Regions from separate parts of the Deinococcus actinosclerus genome, predicted to be linked through region 1. Evidence: riboswitches for the same ligand, from Rfam matches in the RefSeq annotation. Region 1 holds a riboswitch; each other region holds the start of a gene.
The links. A riboswitch is a leader RNA that binds a small molecule or an ion and turns the genes downstream of it on or off. The one in region 1 is predicted to bind cyclic di-GMP.
Positions count from the first base shown of each region.

Region 2: it holds a riboswitch for cyclic di-GMP, as region 1 does, so the genes downstream of both, AUC44_RS00885 (hypothetical protein) here and AUC44_RS07020 (glycosyltransferase family 2 protein) in region 1, are expected to answer to the same signal.
Region 3: it holds a riboswitch for cyclic di-GMP, as region 1 does, so the genes downstream of both, AUC44_RS10080 (hypothetical protein) here and AUC44_RS07020 (glycosyltransferase family 2 protein) in region 1, are expected to answer to the same signal.

Region 1 covers NZ_CP013910.1:1,440,431-1,446,050, reverse strand. Annotated here, with positions in the region: gene AUC44_RS07030 (DegV family protein) at 1-393, shown strand, start outside; gene AUC44_RS07025 (hypothetical protein) at 508-990, opposite strand; gene AUC44_RS07020 (glycosyltransferase family 2 protein) at 990-2,264, opposite strand; cyclic di-GMP riboswitch class II at 2,272-2,358, opposite strand; gene AUC44_RS07015 (glycoside hydrolase family 26 protein) at 2,611-3,513, shown strand; cyclic di-GMP riboswitch class I at 3,643-3,717, shown strand; gene AUC44_RS07010 (glycoside hydrolase family 16 protein) at 3,730-4,500, shown strand; gene nagZ (beta-N-acetylhexosaminidase) at 4,511-5,620, opposite strand, start outside.
Region 2 covers NZ_CP013910.1:170,286-175,905, forward strand. Annotated here, with positions in the region: gene AUC44_RS00875 (hypothetical protein) at 1-1,616, shown strand, start outside; gene carA (glutamine-hydrolyzing carbamoyl-phosphate synthase small subunit) at 1,692-2,876, shown strand; cyclic di-GMP riboswitch class II at 3,011-3,096, shown strand; gene AUC44_RS00885 (hypothetical protein) at 3,150-3,647, shown strand; gene AUC44_RS17160 (DUF11 domain-containing protein) at 3,681-5,620, shown strand, end outside.
Region 3 covers NZ_CP013910.1:2,080,773-2,086,392, reverse strand. Annotated here, with positions in the region: gene AUC44_RS10095 (ring-cleaving dioxygenase) at 1-659, shown strand, start outside; gene AUC44_RS10090 (hypothetical protein) at 715-1,266, opposite strand; gene AUC44_RS10085 (hypothetical protein) at 1,375-1,968, opposite strand; cyclic di-GMP riboswitch class II at 2,154-2,237, shown strand; gene AUC44_RS10080 (hypothetical protein) at 2,307-2,747, shown strand; gene AUC44_RS10075 (hypothetical protein) at 2,883-3,497, shown strand; gene AUC44_RS10070 (HupE/UreJ family protein) at 3,609-4,718, opposite strand; gene AUC44_RS10065 (hypothetical protein) at 4,715-5,254, opposite strand; gene AUC44_RS10060 (DUF3500 domain-containing protein) at 5,256-5,620, opposite strand, start outside.

The DNA of each region.
Region 1 (5,620 bases):
ACGATCGAGACGCTGGAATACCTGCGCCGGGGCGGCCGGATCGGGCGCGTGCAGGCGGCGGTCGGCGGCCTGCTGAACCTCAAACCGGTCGTGATGGTGGACAAGGCGGCCGGGACGTACACGAACGCCGCGCGCGCCCGCTCGTACAAGGGCGCGATCCAGGCGCTGACCGAGCAGGTCACCCGCCGTTTCGGTGAAGGCACGCCGCTGCGGGTGGGCCTGCTGTTCGGCGATCATCCCGAGGACGCCGACGCGGCCCTCTCTCAGCTCGCGGCGCGTCACCCGATCGTGTGGGCCGACCGGACCGGTGTGAACCCGGTCCTGAGTGTCCACGTCGGCCCGCGCGCCCTGGGTGTGGCCGCCGCGCCGGGCGCGTGGCCCTGGGAGCGCTGAAGCTCACCCGGACGTGAATGGGTCGGCCTGAGGGGAGGCTCAGCGCCGGCCTCGCGCGGGCCACCGGTGCCGGGCCCCGTCGCCCGGGCCGGACCACCTGGGGCCGACAGGCGCTCAGGGCGGACAGAGGCGCAGCGCGAACACCGTGGGGCGAAGCTCCGGCCCACGCGGAGCCGCCGCGTCCTGTCCGGGTGCCTGGGCCCCACTCCAGACGGTGAGCTGAGCCTCCACACACGGCGCCTCGCCGGTGGCCCTGGTGGTCGGGGTGACGAGTTCAGCCGGCTGCCCGGCGCGCAGCGGGGCGAGCTGACGCGGGTTGCTGCGGGTCAGTTCCTGGCCGTCCCCGTCCACGAGGCGCAGGGTGCCGTTGGCCACGGCGGGCCCGGTCAGGGTCCCCGTCAGGCTGGCGCGGGCCTGCAGGACGTCCCCCTGCCGGACGAGCTGCACGGTGGCGTGGACCTCTCCCGCCGCCTGCCCGGCGAGGGTGCGGGCCGCCTGCGTGACGGTACGCTGGGCGAGGACCTCCGGCGCGGGCGCAGCGGGCACGGCGGACGCGAGCACGCCGCCGCCCAGCAGGGCCCACAGCGCGCGGCGCATCAGTCACCCGCCTGGGGCGCGCGGCCGGACTGCCGCTGGGCGCCGGGGCGGGGGGCGCCGGGCAGGTGCAGGCCCACGCGGGGCAGCTTGTTCCACTGCACGTTGCGGCGGCGCAGGAAGGTCACGCAGGTCATCACCAGGACCAGCGACACGAAGGGCCGCAGGAACAGGCGCTGCGTGGGCGTGATCAGCAGGGGCCGCAGGGACTGCCGCCCGAGGAGCAGCGCGGCGGCGGCCACGGCCACCTCCGTCCCGAGGTTCAGCAGCAGGGGCCGCAGCGCGTCAGCGGCGTGGTGCGTCAGGAGCGCGAGGGCTGCCACGTCGAACAGCGGGCCCGCGCCGCCCAGGGTCAGGCCGTAGAGGAGCACGTAAGGCAGGGTCAGCCAGCCCAGGCGGCCGCCCTGGCGGCTCAGGAGCAGGTGGCGGTACTTGCCCATCACCTGGAAGCTGCCGTACATCCAGCGCAGACGCTGGCGCCACAGGTTGCGCAGGTCGACCGGGGGTTCCGTGAAGCTCAGGGCGGCCGGCTCGAAGCGCACGTCGTACCCGGCGGCGGCGATGGCGACGGTCAGATCCATGTCCTCGGTGATGGTGTCGTGGCTGTAGCGCAGGCGCCGGATCAGCTCGCTGCGGAACGCCCCGGCGGCGCCCGGCACGACACTCACGGCGCCCAGCATGTCCTGGGCGCGCTTTTCCATCTGCTGCCCGACGCTGTATTCGAGGTTCTGCATCTGCGTGAGGGACGTGACCGGACCCGCGACGCGCACGTCGCCGGCCACGGCGCCCACCTGCGGGTCGTGGAAGTGCCGGGCCAGCGCCGCCAGGGTGCCGGGGGCCAGGGCCGAGTCGGCGTCCACGCTGACCGCCACCGGGTGGCGCAGGTGATCGGCCGCGAGGTTCAGGGCGCTGACCTTCCCGCCGTTGGGTTGACGCAGCACGAGCACGCGGGGGTCCTGCGCGGCGAATTCGGCGGCGATCTGGGCGGTGCGGTCGGTCGAGCCGTCGTCCACCACGATGACCTGCACCTCCAGGCCGCGCTGCCCCAGCACGGAGCGCAGGGTGTCGGCGATGCCGACCTCCTCGTTGTAGGCGGCGATCATGACACTGGCCCCGGGCACCGGGAGGCGGTCGAGGCGCCGGGCGCGGCGGCGCTGGGTGCGGGCGTGCGCCAGTGCCAGGGTGACGGTGAGGACGGCCTTGACGAGGAGCAGGCTGACGACGATGAGCAGCACCCACCCGAGCAGGGTGGACGGCAGGAAGACTGGATTGGACATGGTGAGGCCTCCGTCGGGGCGGTCTCACCACTGGCTCCTCCCGTTCCGTAAGGTGACCGGATCAAAAACGGGAATCGGCGCCTCCCGGCATGCAGGGGCGTAGGATGGAGTCATCCGGGCGCGCCCTGTCCGTCACAGGCTAGGCGTCATACGCTGACGCACTGTGAACAACTGCTCTATCGCGCAGTCGTTTAACGTTTAGCTGTTCTACAGGGAAGGGGGGCCGGACCGGGGGCACCGCAGCGCGCCGGCCGGAACGCTGCCATCATCCAGCCAGCATGTCGACTCCCCAGTGCCCGTCCACCCCTGTCCCCCCCGGTCCGGCGCCCCGGCGAGTGCGCCGCCCATGAGACGCCTGCTGCTGACCGTCCTCCTGGGCAGTCTCTGGAGCGGCTCCCACGCCAGCGCGGCCAGCTGCGGGATCTTCGGGCTCACCGTGGACAGCCCCGCCGTGTTGCAGGCCGTGGAACGCAAGGCGGGCTGCACCTTCCGGGCCATCCGCTGGTTTCAGGACTGGGACGCCCCCTACAACCGCGCCTACGCCCGCACCCTGACCGGCCTGAACCGCGAACTGGAGCTGTCCTGGCAGCCCCGGACGCGCACGTCGGCCGGCGTGCGCGGCGTGCCGTACCGGGAGATTGCCGCCGGGCGGCACGACGCGTACCTGCGGCAGTTCGCCCGCGATGTCCGCCGTGAAGGCGTGCCCCTGCGGATCACGTTCGCGCCCGAGATGAACGGCAACTGGGGCGCGTACCAGCTCTCCGCCCGCAACACCCCGGCCGATTTCGTGCGCGCCTGGCGGCGGATCGTGAACGTCTTCCGCGCCGAGGGGGCCCCGGTCCGCTGGGTCTGGACGCCCAACATCCTCTACCCCGGCATGCCCAGCTCGTACCGCGCGCTGTACCCGGGCGGCGAGTGGGTGCACGAGGTCGGCCTGGACGGCTACAACTGGGGCAGCACCAACCCCTGGAACCGCTGGCTGAGTTTCCGGGACACCTTCGCCCCGTCGTACCGTGAACTCAAGCGCGTGGCGGGCACCAAACCCGTGCAGCTGGGCGAACTGGCGAGCGTGGAGCAGGGGGGCAGCAAGGCCGCCTGGATCCGCGAGATGTGCGCCGCGCTGCCGGGCTTCGGGCAGATCCGCCGGGCCTTCTGGTTTCACCTCAAAGACGGCCGGGTGGACTGGCGCCTGACGACCAGCCAGGCGGCACTGGACGCGTTCCGCCGCTGCGTCCGCACGCGCCGCTGATCCGCCCCTGTTCCTTGGGCGGCGCACCCCAGGACAGGTGTGCAGACTGTCCTGTCCAGCCCGCAGCGGCATTCATGTAAGACGTTTGAAGGAGAATTCAGGAGAAACTCACAGTGCAGTCGAGCATCCCGATGCTCAGGGCAAACCCGCCGCAAGACGGGGACGCAAAGCCACGGAACCCCCTGGGTCCGCCGGGCCACCAGAGGGAGAACCACCATGATCACCGCACGAACCGTCTGCACCGCCCTGCTCGGCCTGAGCCTCGTCGCCTGCAGCGGGCTCTCCAGACCCGAGGCCACCGGCGTCACCCTGAACCCTGCCAGCGTCACCTGGAGCGAGACCTTCGACACGCTCGACGGCGCGCGCTGGATCAAGTCCAGCTGGGGTGGCTTCTGGCAGCAGCCCGGCCTGACCGGCACCTTCGACCCGGCCCTGGTCAGCGTAAGGGGCGGCCACCTGCTGCTCACCCTGAACGTGCAGACCTGCGCGGCCGGCCTGTGCGCCCGCGCCGCCGAGGTGAAGAGCGCCCAGACCTTCGGGTTCGGCCGCTACACCTACCGGTTCCGCGCGGCGAGCACCAGCGCCAGCCCCAGCAGGAGCGGCAAGGTGCTCAGCGGCAACGTCAGCGGGGCGTTCAGCTACGTGGACAACAGCGCCACCGAGATCGACCTGGAAATCGAGGGCAACCGCCCCAGGACCCTGAACGCCGCCGTGTGGAACACGCTGAGCAGCAAGGACGCCGGCGCGCTGCCGACCGGCGTGAATTTCGGGCAGACCTTCCAGACCCTGACCTACGAGTGGCGCCCCGACCGCATCACCTACTTCCTGAACGGCGTCAGGGTCTGGGAGACCACCAAGGACGTGCCGCAGCAGCCCGCGCACATCATGCTCAACGTGTGGCCCACGAACAGCGCCGGGTGGGGCGGCCTGGCCACGACGGGCACGGTGTACATGCTCGTGGACTCCGTCCAGTTCGAGGCGTTCTGACCCGTGCGGCCTACCCGGAGAAGGGCAGCGTGCCGGTCGCGCGTCGCTCCCCGCGCAGCCAGGTCAGCACTGCCCGGCGCGCCTCGGGCTGGAATCCGTAGGTGACCAGCGCGGGGGCGTCCACGTCCAGCGCGGCGTAGGGGTTGTACAGCGCGAGGTGCAGGTCGGGCCGGGCGCCGCGCAGCGCGGCGTGGCGGTGGCGCGAGGTGGTCGCCAGGATCACCGGCAGCCCCTGCGCGCGCAGCGACGCCCAGTCCAGCTCCGCCGGGTCCTCGAAGGCATGCAGCTGCACGTCGTACACGCCGCGCAGTTCGGCCGCGAGCGTCTGGGCGTCCACGCTGGCCTCGCTGACGTTCTCGCGCGGCACCCGCGCCTGCGCGACGAGCAGCACCCGCGAGCCGGGCGTGGGGGCCACCGGGCTGCGGTACGCGCTCAGGCCGCGCGCCCAGGCGTCCGCCAGGAGCGCCGCGTCGTCCCTGGCGTTCAGCGCCGGGTCGGCCTGCGCCGGGTACCGCGCGGCCAGGGCCTCCAGACGGCGCACGCTGGCCTGCATCTGCCCGGCGTCCAGCGTGCCCCGGTCCAGCGCGGCCTGAATGGCGTCCAGGGTGGCGTCCTGCGCCTCGCGGCGGCCCAGCGCCATCACCAGATCGGTGCCCGCCTGGAGGGCCATGACGCCCGCCTCACCCCGGCCGTAATGGTCGTCGATGGCCTTCATGCCCATGGAGTCGGTGACGATCACGCCGTCGTACCCCCATTCCTCGCGCAGCAGCCCGGTCAGCACCGCGCGCGACAGCGTGGCGGGGCGGTCCGGGTCCAGCGCCGGGTAGATGATGTGCGCGGTCATCATGGCCGGCGTGCGCGGCAGGAGGGCCCGGAACGGCGCGAACTCCCCGGCGTCCAGCGCCACGCGCGGCTTGTCCACGCGCGGCAGGGCCAGGTGGCTGTCCAGGCTGGTGTCCCCGTGCCCGGGGAAGTGCTTCACGCAGGCCGCCACGCCCGCGCGGTCGTGCCCCGCCAGCGCCGCGCCGCCCATGCGGGTCACCACGCCCACGTCCGCGCCGTAGGCCCGCTCGCCGATCACGGGGTTGGCGGGGTTCACGTTCACGTCCAGCACGGGCGC
Region 2 (5,620 bases), 1.3 Mb from region 1:
GTGCCGCCCAAGCGCAGACCGTCCGGCCCCTGGCCGATGGCCTGCCCGCCGGGGCGCTCCTGACCCTGGAAACCCATGGCGCCGCCCCTGCGTTCAAACGGTTCTTCGGCGCGGCGGATCGCCTGCTGAGCAGCACCGACCTGGGTGAGGACAGCGGCAGCATGCTGGGCGTGGCGCAGGCGGTGCTGGGTGACTCGCTGGGCCGCGAGGGGATCGCCGGGGTCTTCAGCGTGCAGGGGAAGAAGGGGACCTTCCAGCCCGCGCTGCTGGCCGTGACCCGCTCGGGCGCCCTGACGGACGAGCTGCTGGGCGAGCTGCTGCCCGAGAAACCCGGCGCGCGGGTGGGCCGCTACACCTTCTCCCGCGTGGACGGCCTGTTCGCGGGCACCTCGAACGGCCTGACGTACGTGTCCAGCGACAAGGCCCTGCTGATGGCGTACCTGGGCCGCCTGAGCGGCAAGGCTGCCCCGACCCTGGCGGCGTCCGCGCCGTACGCGGCGGCGCAGCGCGCGGCGGGCACGCAGGAACTCGGCCTGTACGCGAACTTCAGCGCCGCCGCGAAGGTCATCCGCTCGCAGCTGGCGCAGGTCATGCTGCCCCGCCTGCTCTCGCCGGTCGTGGATGCCCTGGACACCCTGGGCCAGTTCGCGGGCGGCCTGACCACCACGGCGGGCGGCTGGACGACCGCCAGCGCGCAGGTCGTCAACCAGAGCGGCAAGGACAGGCCGCTGGCGCGCATCCTGCTCGACACCACCGACTTCGGGGTGCAGGGCGTGATTCCCGCCAGTGCCGAAGCGGTGCGGGCGACGGCCTGCCACCCCGAGACCGGCGCCTACCTGGGCCGCTGGCTGACCCGTGTGGACCTGCTCGAACCGTTCGGGTTCCTGACCGACAGCCAGCTCGCCAGTCATCTGGAGCAGGCGGGGCGCTACCTGGGCGACGAGTGCGCGCAGGTCACGCTGGCCGGGGGCCTGAAGGCGGTGCTGAACCAGGAGGATCCGCTGGCCGGGCTGGCGACCACGGTCTCGTACCAGCGGGTCACGGACCGCGCCGCGGCCGACGCGCACCTGCCCGAGTACGCCCGCAGTGTGAACGACGCCCTGGAGGGCCTGCGCGGCACCGTGAAGTCCCTGGCGACGTCCGGCATGGACGCCCTGATGGACGGCGCGATGGCCGACAGGGACACCCAGGCCCTGATGCTGGGCGCGGGCCTGGCCGGGGCCAGCCAGGGGCTGGACGAGTCGCTGGCCGGGCTGAAGATGGTGTACGCCTTCCGGGGCGACTACCTGATCACCGCCTTCAGCCAGGAGGCGCTGGACGCCGCGCTGGCCGAGGGGCCGGTGCTGGCCGACGACGCGGGCTTCCGCGCGGCGGGCCTGACCATGCAGGGCTCGGCGGGCTGGTCGTACCAGCCGGACCCGGCGGACCTGACCGCTCAGGACCTCGCCGGGACGCTGCCCAGGGAACTGAGCGGCGACAAGGCCATGAGCGGCATGCTGGGCGGTGCCCTGACGGCCGGGGCGGACCTCATCAACCGATTTGACGGAACGACCTCACAGCGCTCCGTTTCGGGGAATGTCATTATCGGCAAGGCGAGCGTGCGCTACCGCTGGTGACCCCCCGGGGGCTGCCGCGGTGCCGCGCAGAGCTGAGCCATGAAACGCGTCCGGAGAGGCGCGAATGGAGGAAGCATGATCAGGAAAGAACGGGCCATCCTGGCTCTGGAAGACGGCACCGTGTACCGCGGGTACGCGTTCGGGCACCGCGGCGAGACCGTGGGCGAGGTGGTGTTCAACACCTCCATGACCGGATACCAGGAGATCATGACCGATCCCTCGTACAACGGGCAGATCGTGACCATCACGTACCCGCACGTCGGGAACTACGGCGTGGCGATCTACGACATGGAGAGCAACAAGCCCTACGTGCGCGGCTTCATCAGCCGCGAGTTCAGCGGCGAGTACTCCAACCACCGCGCGCAGCAGTCCCTCGAAGCGTTCATGCAGCAGTACGGCGTGGTGTCCATCCAGGGCATCGACACGCGCGCGCTGGTGCGGCGCCTGCGCACGGGCGGCGTGGTCAAGGGCGTCATCGCGCACCGCAGCTACACGCACCCGGAAGATCCGTACGGCGAGTTCACTCCCGCCGAGGAAGCCGTGTACGTGGGGCGCGCCCGTGACCACCAGGACATCGACGGGCACGACATGACCAGGGAGGTCACGACCGCGCTGCCCTACGCGTTCCCCACCCTGCGCCACGGCAAGCGCGTGGTCCTGATGGACTTCGGGATCAAGCACACCATCATCGAGCGGCTGGCCGAGGTCGGTATCGAGCCCATCGTGGTGCCCGCCCACACCACCCCCGCGCAGATCATGGCGCTGCAACCGCACGGGCTGTTCCTGAGTAACGGCCCCGGCGACCCGGCCCCGCTGGAGTACGCCCACAAGACCGCCTGGGAACTCATGGGACTGCTGCCCACCTTCGGCATCTGCCTGGGCCATCAGATCCTGGGCCTCGCGGCGGGCGGGAAGACCTTCAAGATGAAGTTCGGCCACCGGGGCGGCAACCAGCCCGTGAAGAATCTCTTAACGGGCAATGTGGAGATCACCAGCCAGAACCACGGGTACGCGGTGGACATCGACTCGATCCCCAACGGGGCCTTCGTGCCGACCCACGTGAACCTGAACGACGGCACCCTTGAGGGCATGGCGCACAGCCGCTACCCGGTGTTTTCCGTGCAGTACCACCCGGAGGCCAGTCCCGGCCCGCACGACAGCCGCTACCTGTTCGACCGCTTCATCGAGGAGATCGACGCCTTCGATGGGGGGAACGGTACCCCCATCGTGAAGGCCAGCGCGGGACGTCTGGGGGTTTGACAAACCTGGAGCCGGACCAGATGATGGGCGAGATACGTTTAGGTGAGAAACTTCATATTGAACGCGCGGTCAGTGATAAGCGTGTAAGACTCATGAAGTGAGACCAGTATCCTCGGGGATGTGCCCCGGGCCAACAGCTGTTCCGGAGCAATGAATCATCTGGCGCACACGGGCGCCTCAGCCAGATGAGGAGCGAGTGGCGCGACCGACAGAACGGTGGGAGCAATCCCCCCAGCTGTCGGTCAATTTTTTTTTTCCTGGAGGTGCCCCGACGTGAACCGCCTGCTCATCCCCTTCCTGCTCCTGACGGCCGCCGCCGCGCAGCCGGCTGCCCCGCAGAACGTGACCTTCACGCTCACGCAGGATCTGGTCAAGCGCAGCGTGGACGGCAGCGGACAGACCACGGAGACGATCATCGACGCGCCCAAGACCGTCCTGCCCGGCGACATCCTGCGCGAGGAGGTCACGCTGCGAAACGTCTCCGGCCGCCGACTGGGCGCACTCAGCGTCAATGTCCCGGTGCCTCGCGGCACCGAATTCAGTGTGCTGACCACGCCCGCCACCGACCGCTGGACGGTCACGTTCTCCGCCGACAGTGGCCAGACCTTCAGCGCGCAGCCCAGGCGCACCGTCACCACCACCGAGAACGGGCAGCGCGTCACCCGACAGGTGCCCGCCCCCACGAGCAGCTACACCAACGTCCGCTGGACGATCAGCCGCTTGAACCCGGACGAAACGCTGAAGTTCAGCTTCCGCGTGAAAGTCAAGTAACCCTGCCGACCAGCCCCCCCACGGAGGAAGCCCATGAACAGATCCCTGACCCTCACCGCCCTCATCGCCCTTGCGGCCGGCAGCGCCCACGCCGCCGGCACCGCCGCCGGCACGGTCATCACCAACACCGCCGAGATCGTCTTCACCCCCGAGGGCGGCACCACCTCCACCAAGGTGCCCTCCAACGACGTGACGACCACGGTGCTGCCGGTGCCCAGCTTCACCATCACCCCGAACGACGAGGGCGCCGCCGGGCCGACCTTCCCCACCCAGAACGCCACCCTGCAGCGCACCCTGGTGCCCGGCAGCACCGCCGTGTTCCTATACACCCTGACGAACACCGGCAACGTGCCGAACGAGAGCTACGCCCTGACCAGCCTGACCAGCGGCGCCGCCGGGGCGCCCGCCCCCAGCGACGTGCGCTACTACCCCAAGGCGGCTGACAGCAACAGCGACAACACCCTCGACGCCGCCGAGATCGCCGCGGCCACGCCCATCACCACCATCGGCGGCGTCAACCAGGATCAGAAGAAGGACTTCTTCCAGGTGTACACCGTGCCCGCTACCGCCACCAACGGCCAGCAGCTCGGGGCCGACCCGGTCGGTACGCGCCTGCCCAACAGCGGCGCCGGTCTGGAACCCGCCGCGCCCTACACGCAGCCCACCGACAACGACAACTACAACACCGTCACCGTGGACCGCAAGGACGCCACCCTGATCGGGCCCAAGGACGACGCCGACGGCAACGGCACCCCCACCACGCCCCCCTACGCCAGCTCCGAGGGCGTGACCATCACCCCCAGCGCCAGCGACACCCAGACCGCGCAGGCCACCGCCACCACCACGGCCGTGACCTTCACGAACACCGTGCAGAACACCGGCAACCGGCCCGACGTGTTCGACATCACGGCGGCGCTGACCGGCTTCCCCAGCGGCGCGACCGTCACGCTGCTCAAGCCTGACGGCACCCCCCTGACCGACACCGACGGCGACAGCGTCCCCGACGTGGGCAGCCTCGCCCCGGGTCAGACCGCCAACGTCCTAGTGCGCGTGACCTTCCCGGCCGGCGGCCTGCCCAGCGGCACGCCCACCGCGACCGTGACCAGCACGAGCAGCAACGACCCCACCAAGAAAGACGACACCCGCGACCTCGTGAACCTGCCGGGCCTGTCCTTCGGGAATCCCACCCCCACCCTCGGCGGCGACCCCACGATCCCCGGCACGCCCGAGGCGGGCACGCCCGGCAGCCCCACCAGCCCGATCATTCCGCCCTCGACCTGCACCACGGCCTCCCCGACGATCCGCTCTACGGTGGCCCTGGAGATCGCCAACCTGGGCAGCGCCCCCGACACCTTCGACGTGAGCGGCACGGCGACCATCAAGGTCACCACGGGCCCCGACGTGCCTGCACCCGTCCGGTACTTCATCGACACGAACGGCAACAAGGCCCTGGACAGCGGTGAGCCCGCGCTGACCGACACCAACGGCAACGGCACCGCCGACACCGGCCTGCTGGCCCCCGGCGCGGAGCTGAAACTGATCGCCGCCGTGGACGTGCCCTGCGCCGCCGCCGCGCAGACCATCACCCTCAAGCAGACCGCCAAGTCCCCCACGACCGGCGTGGAGGTCAAGGACACCAACGACACCATCCTGGTCGGCAAGACCGACGTTGCCAAGCCCACCAAGACCGTGGACAAGGCCACCGCCAAACCCGGCGACACGCTGACCTACACCATCATCGGGAAGAACACCAGCAACGCCAACGTCACCAAGGCGTTCATCAAGGACGCCCTGCCGGCCAACACCAGCTTCGTGAGCTTCAGCGCCACGAGCACCGCGACCGGCACCATCCTGTACTCCACCAACGGCACCAGCTGGAGCGCGGCCGCCGTCACCACGCTCGCCGACGGCGACACCGTGTACGCCGGCGTGGACACCAACGGCAACGGCACCATCGACACCGGCGACCTCCT
Region 3 (5,620 bases), 640 kb from region 1:
CCCACCTGACCGCCAGCGGCACCCCCGTCACCAGCGTCACCCGCCACGGCCGCGCCCACCTCGACTTCAGCGACCCCGAAGGCCAGCGCCTCAGTCTCGTCGAGGGCGGCCCGGCCGGCACCCCCTGGGAGGGCAGCCCCGTCCCGGCAGACAAACAGATCCTGGGCCTGGGCCCCAGCGAACTCACCCTCCCGAACCTGTTCCCCACCACCCGCGTCCTCGAACGCGCCTACCACCTCACGCCCGCCGGCACCTACCCCGACCCGGAACAGCCCAGCCGCACCATCCACGTATACGCCATGCAGGACGGCGGCCCACACGCCGAACTGCACCTGCGCATCGACCCGACCCTGCCCCCCGCCCGGCCCGGTGCGGGCGGCGTGCACCACATCGCCCTGCGCGTGCAGGACGACCAGTACCACGACTGGAACGCCCACCTGAGCAGCCTCGGCCTGCGCACCAGCGGCGAGGTCGACCGCCACTGGTTCCACAGCATCTACTACCGCGAACCGCAGGGCATCCTGATCGAACTCGCCACCGACGGGCCCGGCTTCGCCGTGGACGAGCACCCCGACCACCTGGGCGAAACCCTGGTGCTCGCCCCGTTCCTCGAACCGCACCGCGCGCAGATCGAGGCGGGCCTCACCCCGCTGACCTGAACGCATCACGAAACGCCGCCCCGGTCAATCGGGGCGGCGTCGTGTGCCTGACGGTTTACAGCGTGCAGTCGGCGACGGGAAGGGCCTGGACGCTCTGCACCACGTTGGAGACCGTGCCGTCCGAGGACTGCGCCTGCACGTCCACGAAGGTCGCGCCCTTGACCGTGAAGGTGTTCACGGGCGTCACGACAATCGCCTGGCTGCTCAGGCCCGTGCGGGTCATGCTCAGGGGCGCCGTGTTCGGGCCGACCACGAACTCGAAAGTCGAGGGCCGCGCGGAGTACAGGTCGCCCAGGTTGGAGGAGTACACGGTGCGCGTCGCGCCGGTGTCGCGGCCGACCAGACGCGCGCCGACCATGTTGATGGTGCCGTCCCAGGTCAGGTCGACGCTCAGGCGCGTGTTCAGGTTGTCGCAGATGATCGACGTGCCCCGGGGATACGTGACGCCCGTCGTCGTGTCCCGGTAATCCGTCGGCAGGGTGTACTGACTCTGATAGGCGCTGAGTTGAAGGTTCCGGACCGGATCGGACGGTTGCACCACGACCGTACCGCCGCAACTCGCCAGAAGACCCGTGAGACCCACTGCCGCCAGGACAATCTTTTTCATGCCTCTCACTCTGCCTGTCGAAACTGACGGTCTTGTGATGGTCACCTGAAGCCGCATGAACAATGAAGAAACCCCCCGGTCCACGGGGGGGTTCATGAAGGGCCGGTTTCAGCGCGTCAGGGGCTGAGCCGTGCCGCTGAGGGTGCAGCTGCTGTACACACTGATGTTGCCGATGTATGGCCCGAGATTTTTGCTGGTGATGGTGAAGGTGGAGCCGCTGGTCGTGGAGACCGTCAGGTTGGCGTAAAACTGCCCGACGTTGTTGGCATCATTGACGGTCACATCGCGGGGCGAGCGGAGTGTGGGGTTCACGATGATGCTGGCGGGCAGCAGGTCATTGGTGGCGGACTGGAAGTCAAAGATGGCCTGATAGTCGCCGGCACTGTTCTTGCGCAGATCGGAGGCGGCGATCGTCTGCGTTTTGGTCTGCCCAGTACGGACGCCGACGAGGCTCACGTCCACTGTCGACAGGTTGCCGGCGGCACTGAAGGTCACGACGACCTGCGTATTCGTGGCACGGCCATCGGTCGGGTTGGTGATCCGGTCGCATCCCACGTATTTGGTGGGATTCGAGCCGGCTACTTTGTATTCGGTCGTGACCGAGCGCATCACGGCGTTCGTGCCGTCTGGTGCGCCGCCGAATGAACCGCATCCCGCCAGGAGGCCTGTGAGCCCGCCTGCTGCCAGCATCAGTTTCTTCATGACTCTCACTGTGTGGGGTGCGTGCGGCCCCCGGGTGACAGCGGCTTCATGTGATGTGGAGGATTTCTTGGGGTTCAAATGATGCGGTACTCACTGTTGACCCTGTGACTACCTCATGTTCGCCTGGTGTAAGGGGAGTGTAAATTCACTTTGATACATTACTCATACTTCGTACAGAACTCGTTCTGGCGGAGAGATGCGATGATCCCCGTACTGTATCCGGGCACCTGGTACGTGGTGAGCAAGTGGTGCGACCGGCTTTTCGTCACGCTGCCGTTCCCTGTGAACGGAGCCTATTCCCTGACTTGGATGGCCTGTGGCCGTCCAGAGGAGTTCTGATGCGTTCACTGACTGCTGTTGCTCTGCTCGCCGCGCTGTCCTTCGGCCCCGCCTTCGCCGCCGCCTCCACCCCGGTGGATTACGACACCGCCACCGTGCTCGGCGAGACTGCCGATGTCGGCACCTTCGGTCAAGCGCTCTCGTTCAACGTGGCCGCCGGCAGCGTTGACCTGAGCGTCATGAAGCCCGGCGAGACGTACACCGTGACCATTCCCGTGGTGAACACCACGGACCGTGACATCACCGTGTCCCTCGAAAACGTCGCGCTCACGAGCGGCAGTGATTCCGTGGCGTCCACGGTGGTCAGTGACGACGTGACCATCACGCCCGGCGGGACGCAGAACCTGACCATCAAGGTCACCACGAGCGCGGCGGCTGATGTGGTGGCGGGCAGCAAGATCACGCTCAAGTACGACGTCCTGGGCGTCAGCAGCTACTGATCGACGGGTGTCAGGGGGCCTGAGTCGGGTCCGCCGGCCCCCTGACAACTGAGGTGGAGCCGCAGGGGCGCAGGGTGACGTTCGGTCATCCCGCGCCTCTCTGGTATTCGGCCCGGTACGGGCAGGGAGTGAGACATGGGGAAGCGGAGACAGAGCCGGCGTGGGCTGGCCGTGACGCTGGGAGCGCTGCTGTCGCTTCACGGCGTGGGGGGCGCGCAGATCATGGCGCCGCAGGTGACGATCACGCCGGGGCAGGTGCCGTCGGTGGCGGTCGCGCAGGAGGTGCTGGTGCAGCCGGCGCGGGTCGAGGCGCGTCTGGGGGTGGGGTTCAGCACCGCGACCCTGACCTTCTCGCTGCTCAGCCCGGTGTCGACCGAGGTGTTTCTGCGCAGCCCGGACGCCCGGCTGGTGGTGCGGGGCGAACCCGGCAGCCCGGTCCGGTTGACGGCGTTCACGGCGCAGACGGTCAGCGTGCTGGCCCTGGCCGCCCACACCGGCGCTCTGGAGGTGCTGAACCGGGAGGGCCGCGTGATCGGGCACGTGCCGTACGTGGTCGGTGAGGCCAAGCAGGTGAATCAGGGACTGTCCCTGAACTACTCGCCCAGCAGTGACCGCCTGGGCCTGAGTTACGCCCTCAGCGGGGTGCAGCAGTCCATCTTCGATCCGCGCTGGTCGGCGGGCGTAAACCTCAGCGTGAATACCGGGACCGGGAAGGTCACCGGTGGCGTGAGCCTGAACGTGTCGTGGTGAGTCCCGGCGCGCTGCGGCGCCCCGCCCTGAAGGCGACGTGCGGGTGGCCGTGGGCCTGAGCTGAGGGGCGCTGGGACGCTGGCCGATCCACCACGGCGCTGAAGGTGGCCCTCAGAAGCCCAGCGCGCGCTGGGCCAGCCACACACCGCCGGTCGCGGTGATCAGCGTGGCGGCGACCCGCAGGCTGGTCCGGGTGACGTGCGGGCGGGCGGCGCGGCGCAGCAGGTGCAGCGCGGCGCCGGCGGCGAGCAGGATGCACAGCTGCCCGAGTTCCACGCCGACGTTGAAGGCCGCGAGCGACCACGCCACCGCCTGTGGCGGGAGGGTCTGTTCGCGCAGCACGCTGGCGAAGCCGAACCCGTGGATCAGGCCGAACCCGAAGGCCAGTGCGGCGCGCGGGTCGCGGGTCGCCCCGATGCCCTCGGGGGCCGCGCGGCGCAGGATGCGCAGGTCGTGCAGGCCGACCACGACGATGCTCAGGGCAATCACGCTCTCCACCAGCCGGCTGGGAAGCTGCACGACGTTTAGCGTGGCGAGGGCCAGCGTGACGCTGTGCGCGGCGGTGAACGCCGTGATGATCCTGACCTGCGTGCGGGGGCGGCCGCCGAGCAGCACGAGCGCCAGCACGAACAGGATGTGATCCGGGCCGATGAAGATGTGCCGCACCCCTTCGCGGATGAAGGTCAGGACGACCGCCGTGGTGGCCTCGCGCGGGGCATCCAGCGCGGCGGTGGTCTGGGTGCGGTCCAGGGCGTACTGCCCGGCGAGGCTCTGGCCGCGGTACAGGTTCAGGAAGGTCTTGTGCAGGGTGTCGTCGGGGAAGAGGTTGCTCTGCACGGTGACGGCGCCGCGCGCGGCGGGGGCGGTCAGGATGACCGTGACGTTCTCCCCGGCGGCGCGGGCAGCGGTGACGGTCAGGGGGAGGCTCCGCGTGCCGGCCCGGATGTGCAGCCGCGCAGTCACCAGCCGCGCGAGGGCCTGCGTGACGGGCGACGACAGGGGCGCTGCCTGGAGGCTGGCGGTGGTCGTCCCGGCGGGCAGCGCTCCTGGGTCGTGCGTGAGGGCGGCGCTGGGCAGCGTGACGGTCAGCTGCGTGGCGTTCAGGTTCAGGCGCACGTCCACCTGACTGAACGTGAGGCTGTGCGCGCCCGCCGCGCCGCTCAGCGCCAGCAGGGTCACGAGCAGGCAGCGCAGACCCAGCTGGCGCAGGGCGCCCCTCATGACCGCCCGGTCGTGAACTGCACGGTCAGGCGGGTCAGGTCGGCGCTGCGGGTCTGCCCGGTCACCCGGTCGGTCAGGGTGCCGCCGGGCTTCAGGAAGATGTTCGCCACCCGCTGCGTCTTCGCGGGCGCGTAGGAGTTCGTGTAGCTGAGGGTATGTACTCCGCTGCGCTGCGTTCGGGGAGCGGTGGCAAAGATCTTGAGGGTGTCACTGCCCAGCTTCAGGTTCCCCAGGGGTGGCACCTGCACGTCCCGCAGCGTCCAGCGGGCGCGGGTGCCGTCCAGTGTCAGGCTCTGCGCGGCCAGGACCCGCGTGGCGTACGCGCCGGCCTCGGTGGCCGTGACCGTTCCGTTGCGGTCGGCGTCCAGGCTGCCCGTGACGCTCGCGGCGACGGCGCTGCCGGGCGTGATGTCCAGTTCCAGTTCCACCCCCGCAGGCGTCAGGGTGAGGTACGCGCCCTGCACCACCTCGTCCACCGGGTGGGCCTCGGCGGCGCCCAGCAGGGCCAGCAGCAGCGGCACGGGGCGAATCCTCATGTTATTTCGTCCAGGCCGCGCCGTAGTCGTTGCTGGGGTCGCGGTACATGTTATGGAGGTGGTTCGTGGCGTCCCCGCCCATGCTCTGCGGGGAGAACTCGATGATCGCGGTGGGGGCGCTCACGCGGTAGTACGCGGCCGAGCCGTTCGTGGGCCCGTACCACGCGAAGGTGGTCTTGGCGAGGTTCTTGCGGATGTCGGTCATCCTGGCTTTCAGATCGTCGGCGTTCAGGATGCCCAGCCGGTCCTGGATGAGCTTCAGCAGCGCCGTCTGCTGCGCGGCCGTCATCGCGGAGGCGCTCAGGCCCTCGGGTTGCAGGGTCTTGCCGTCCTGCCCTGGTCCGAGTACGAGGTCGATGCTCTGGG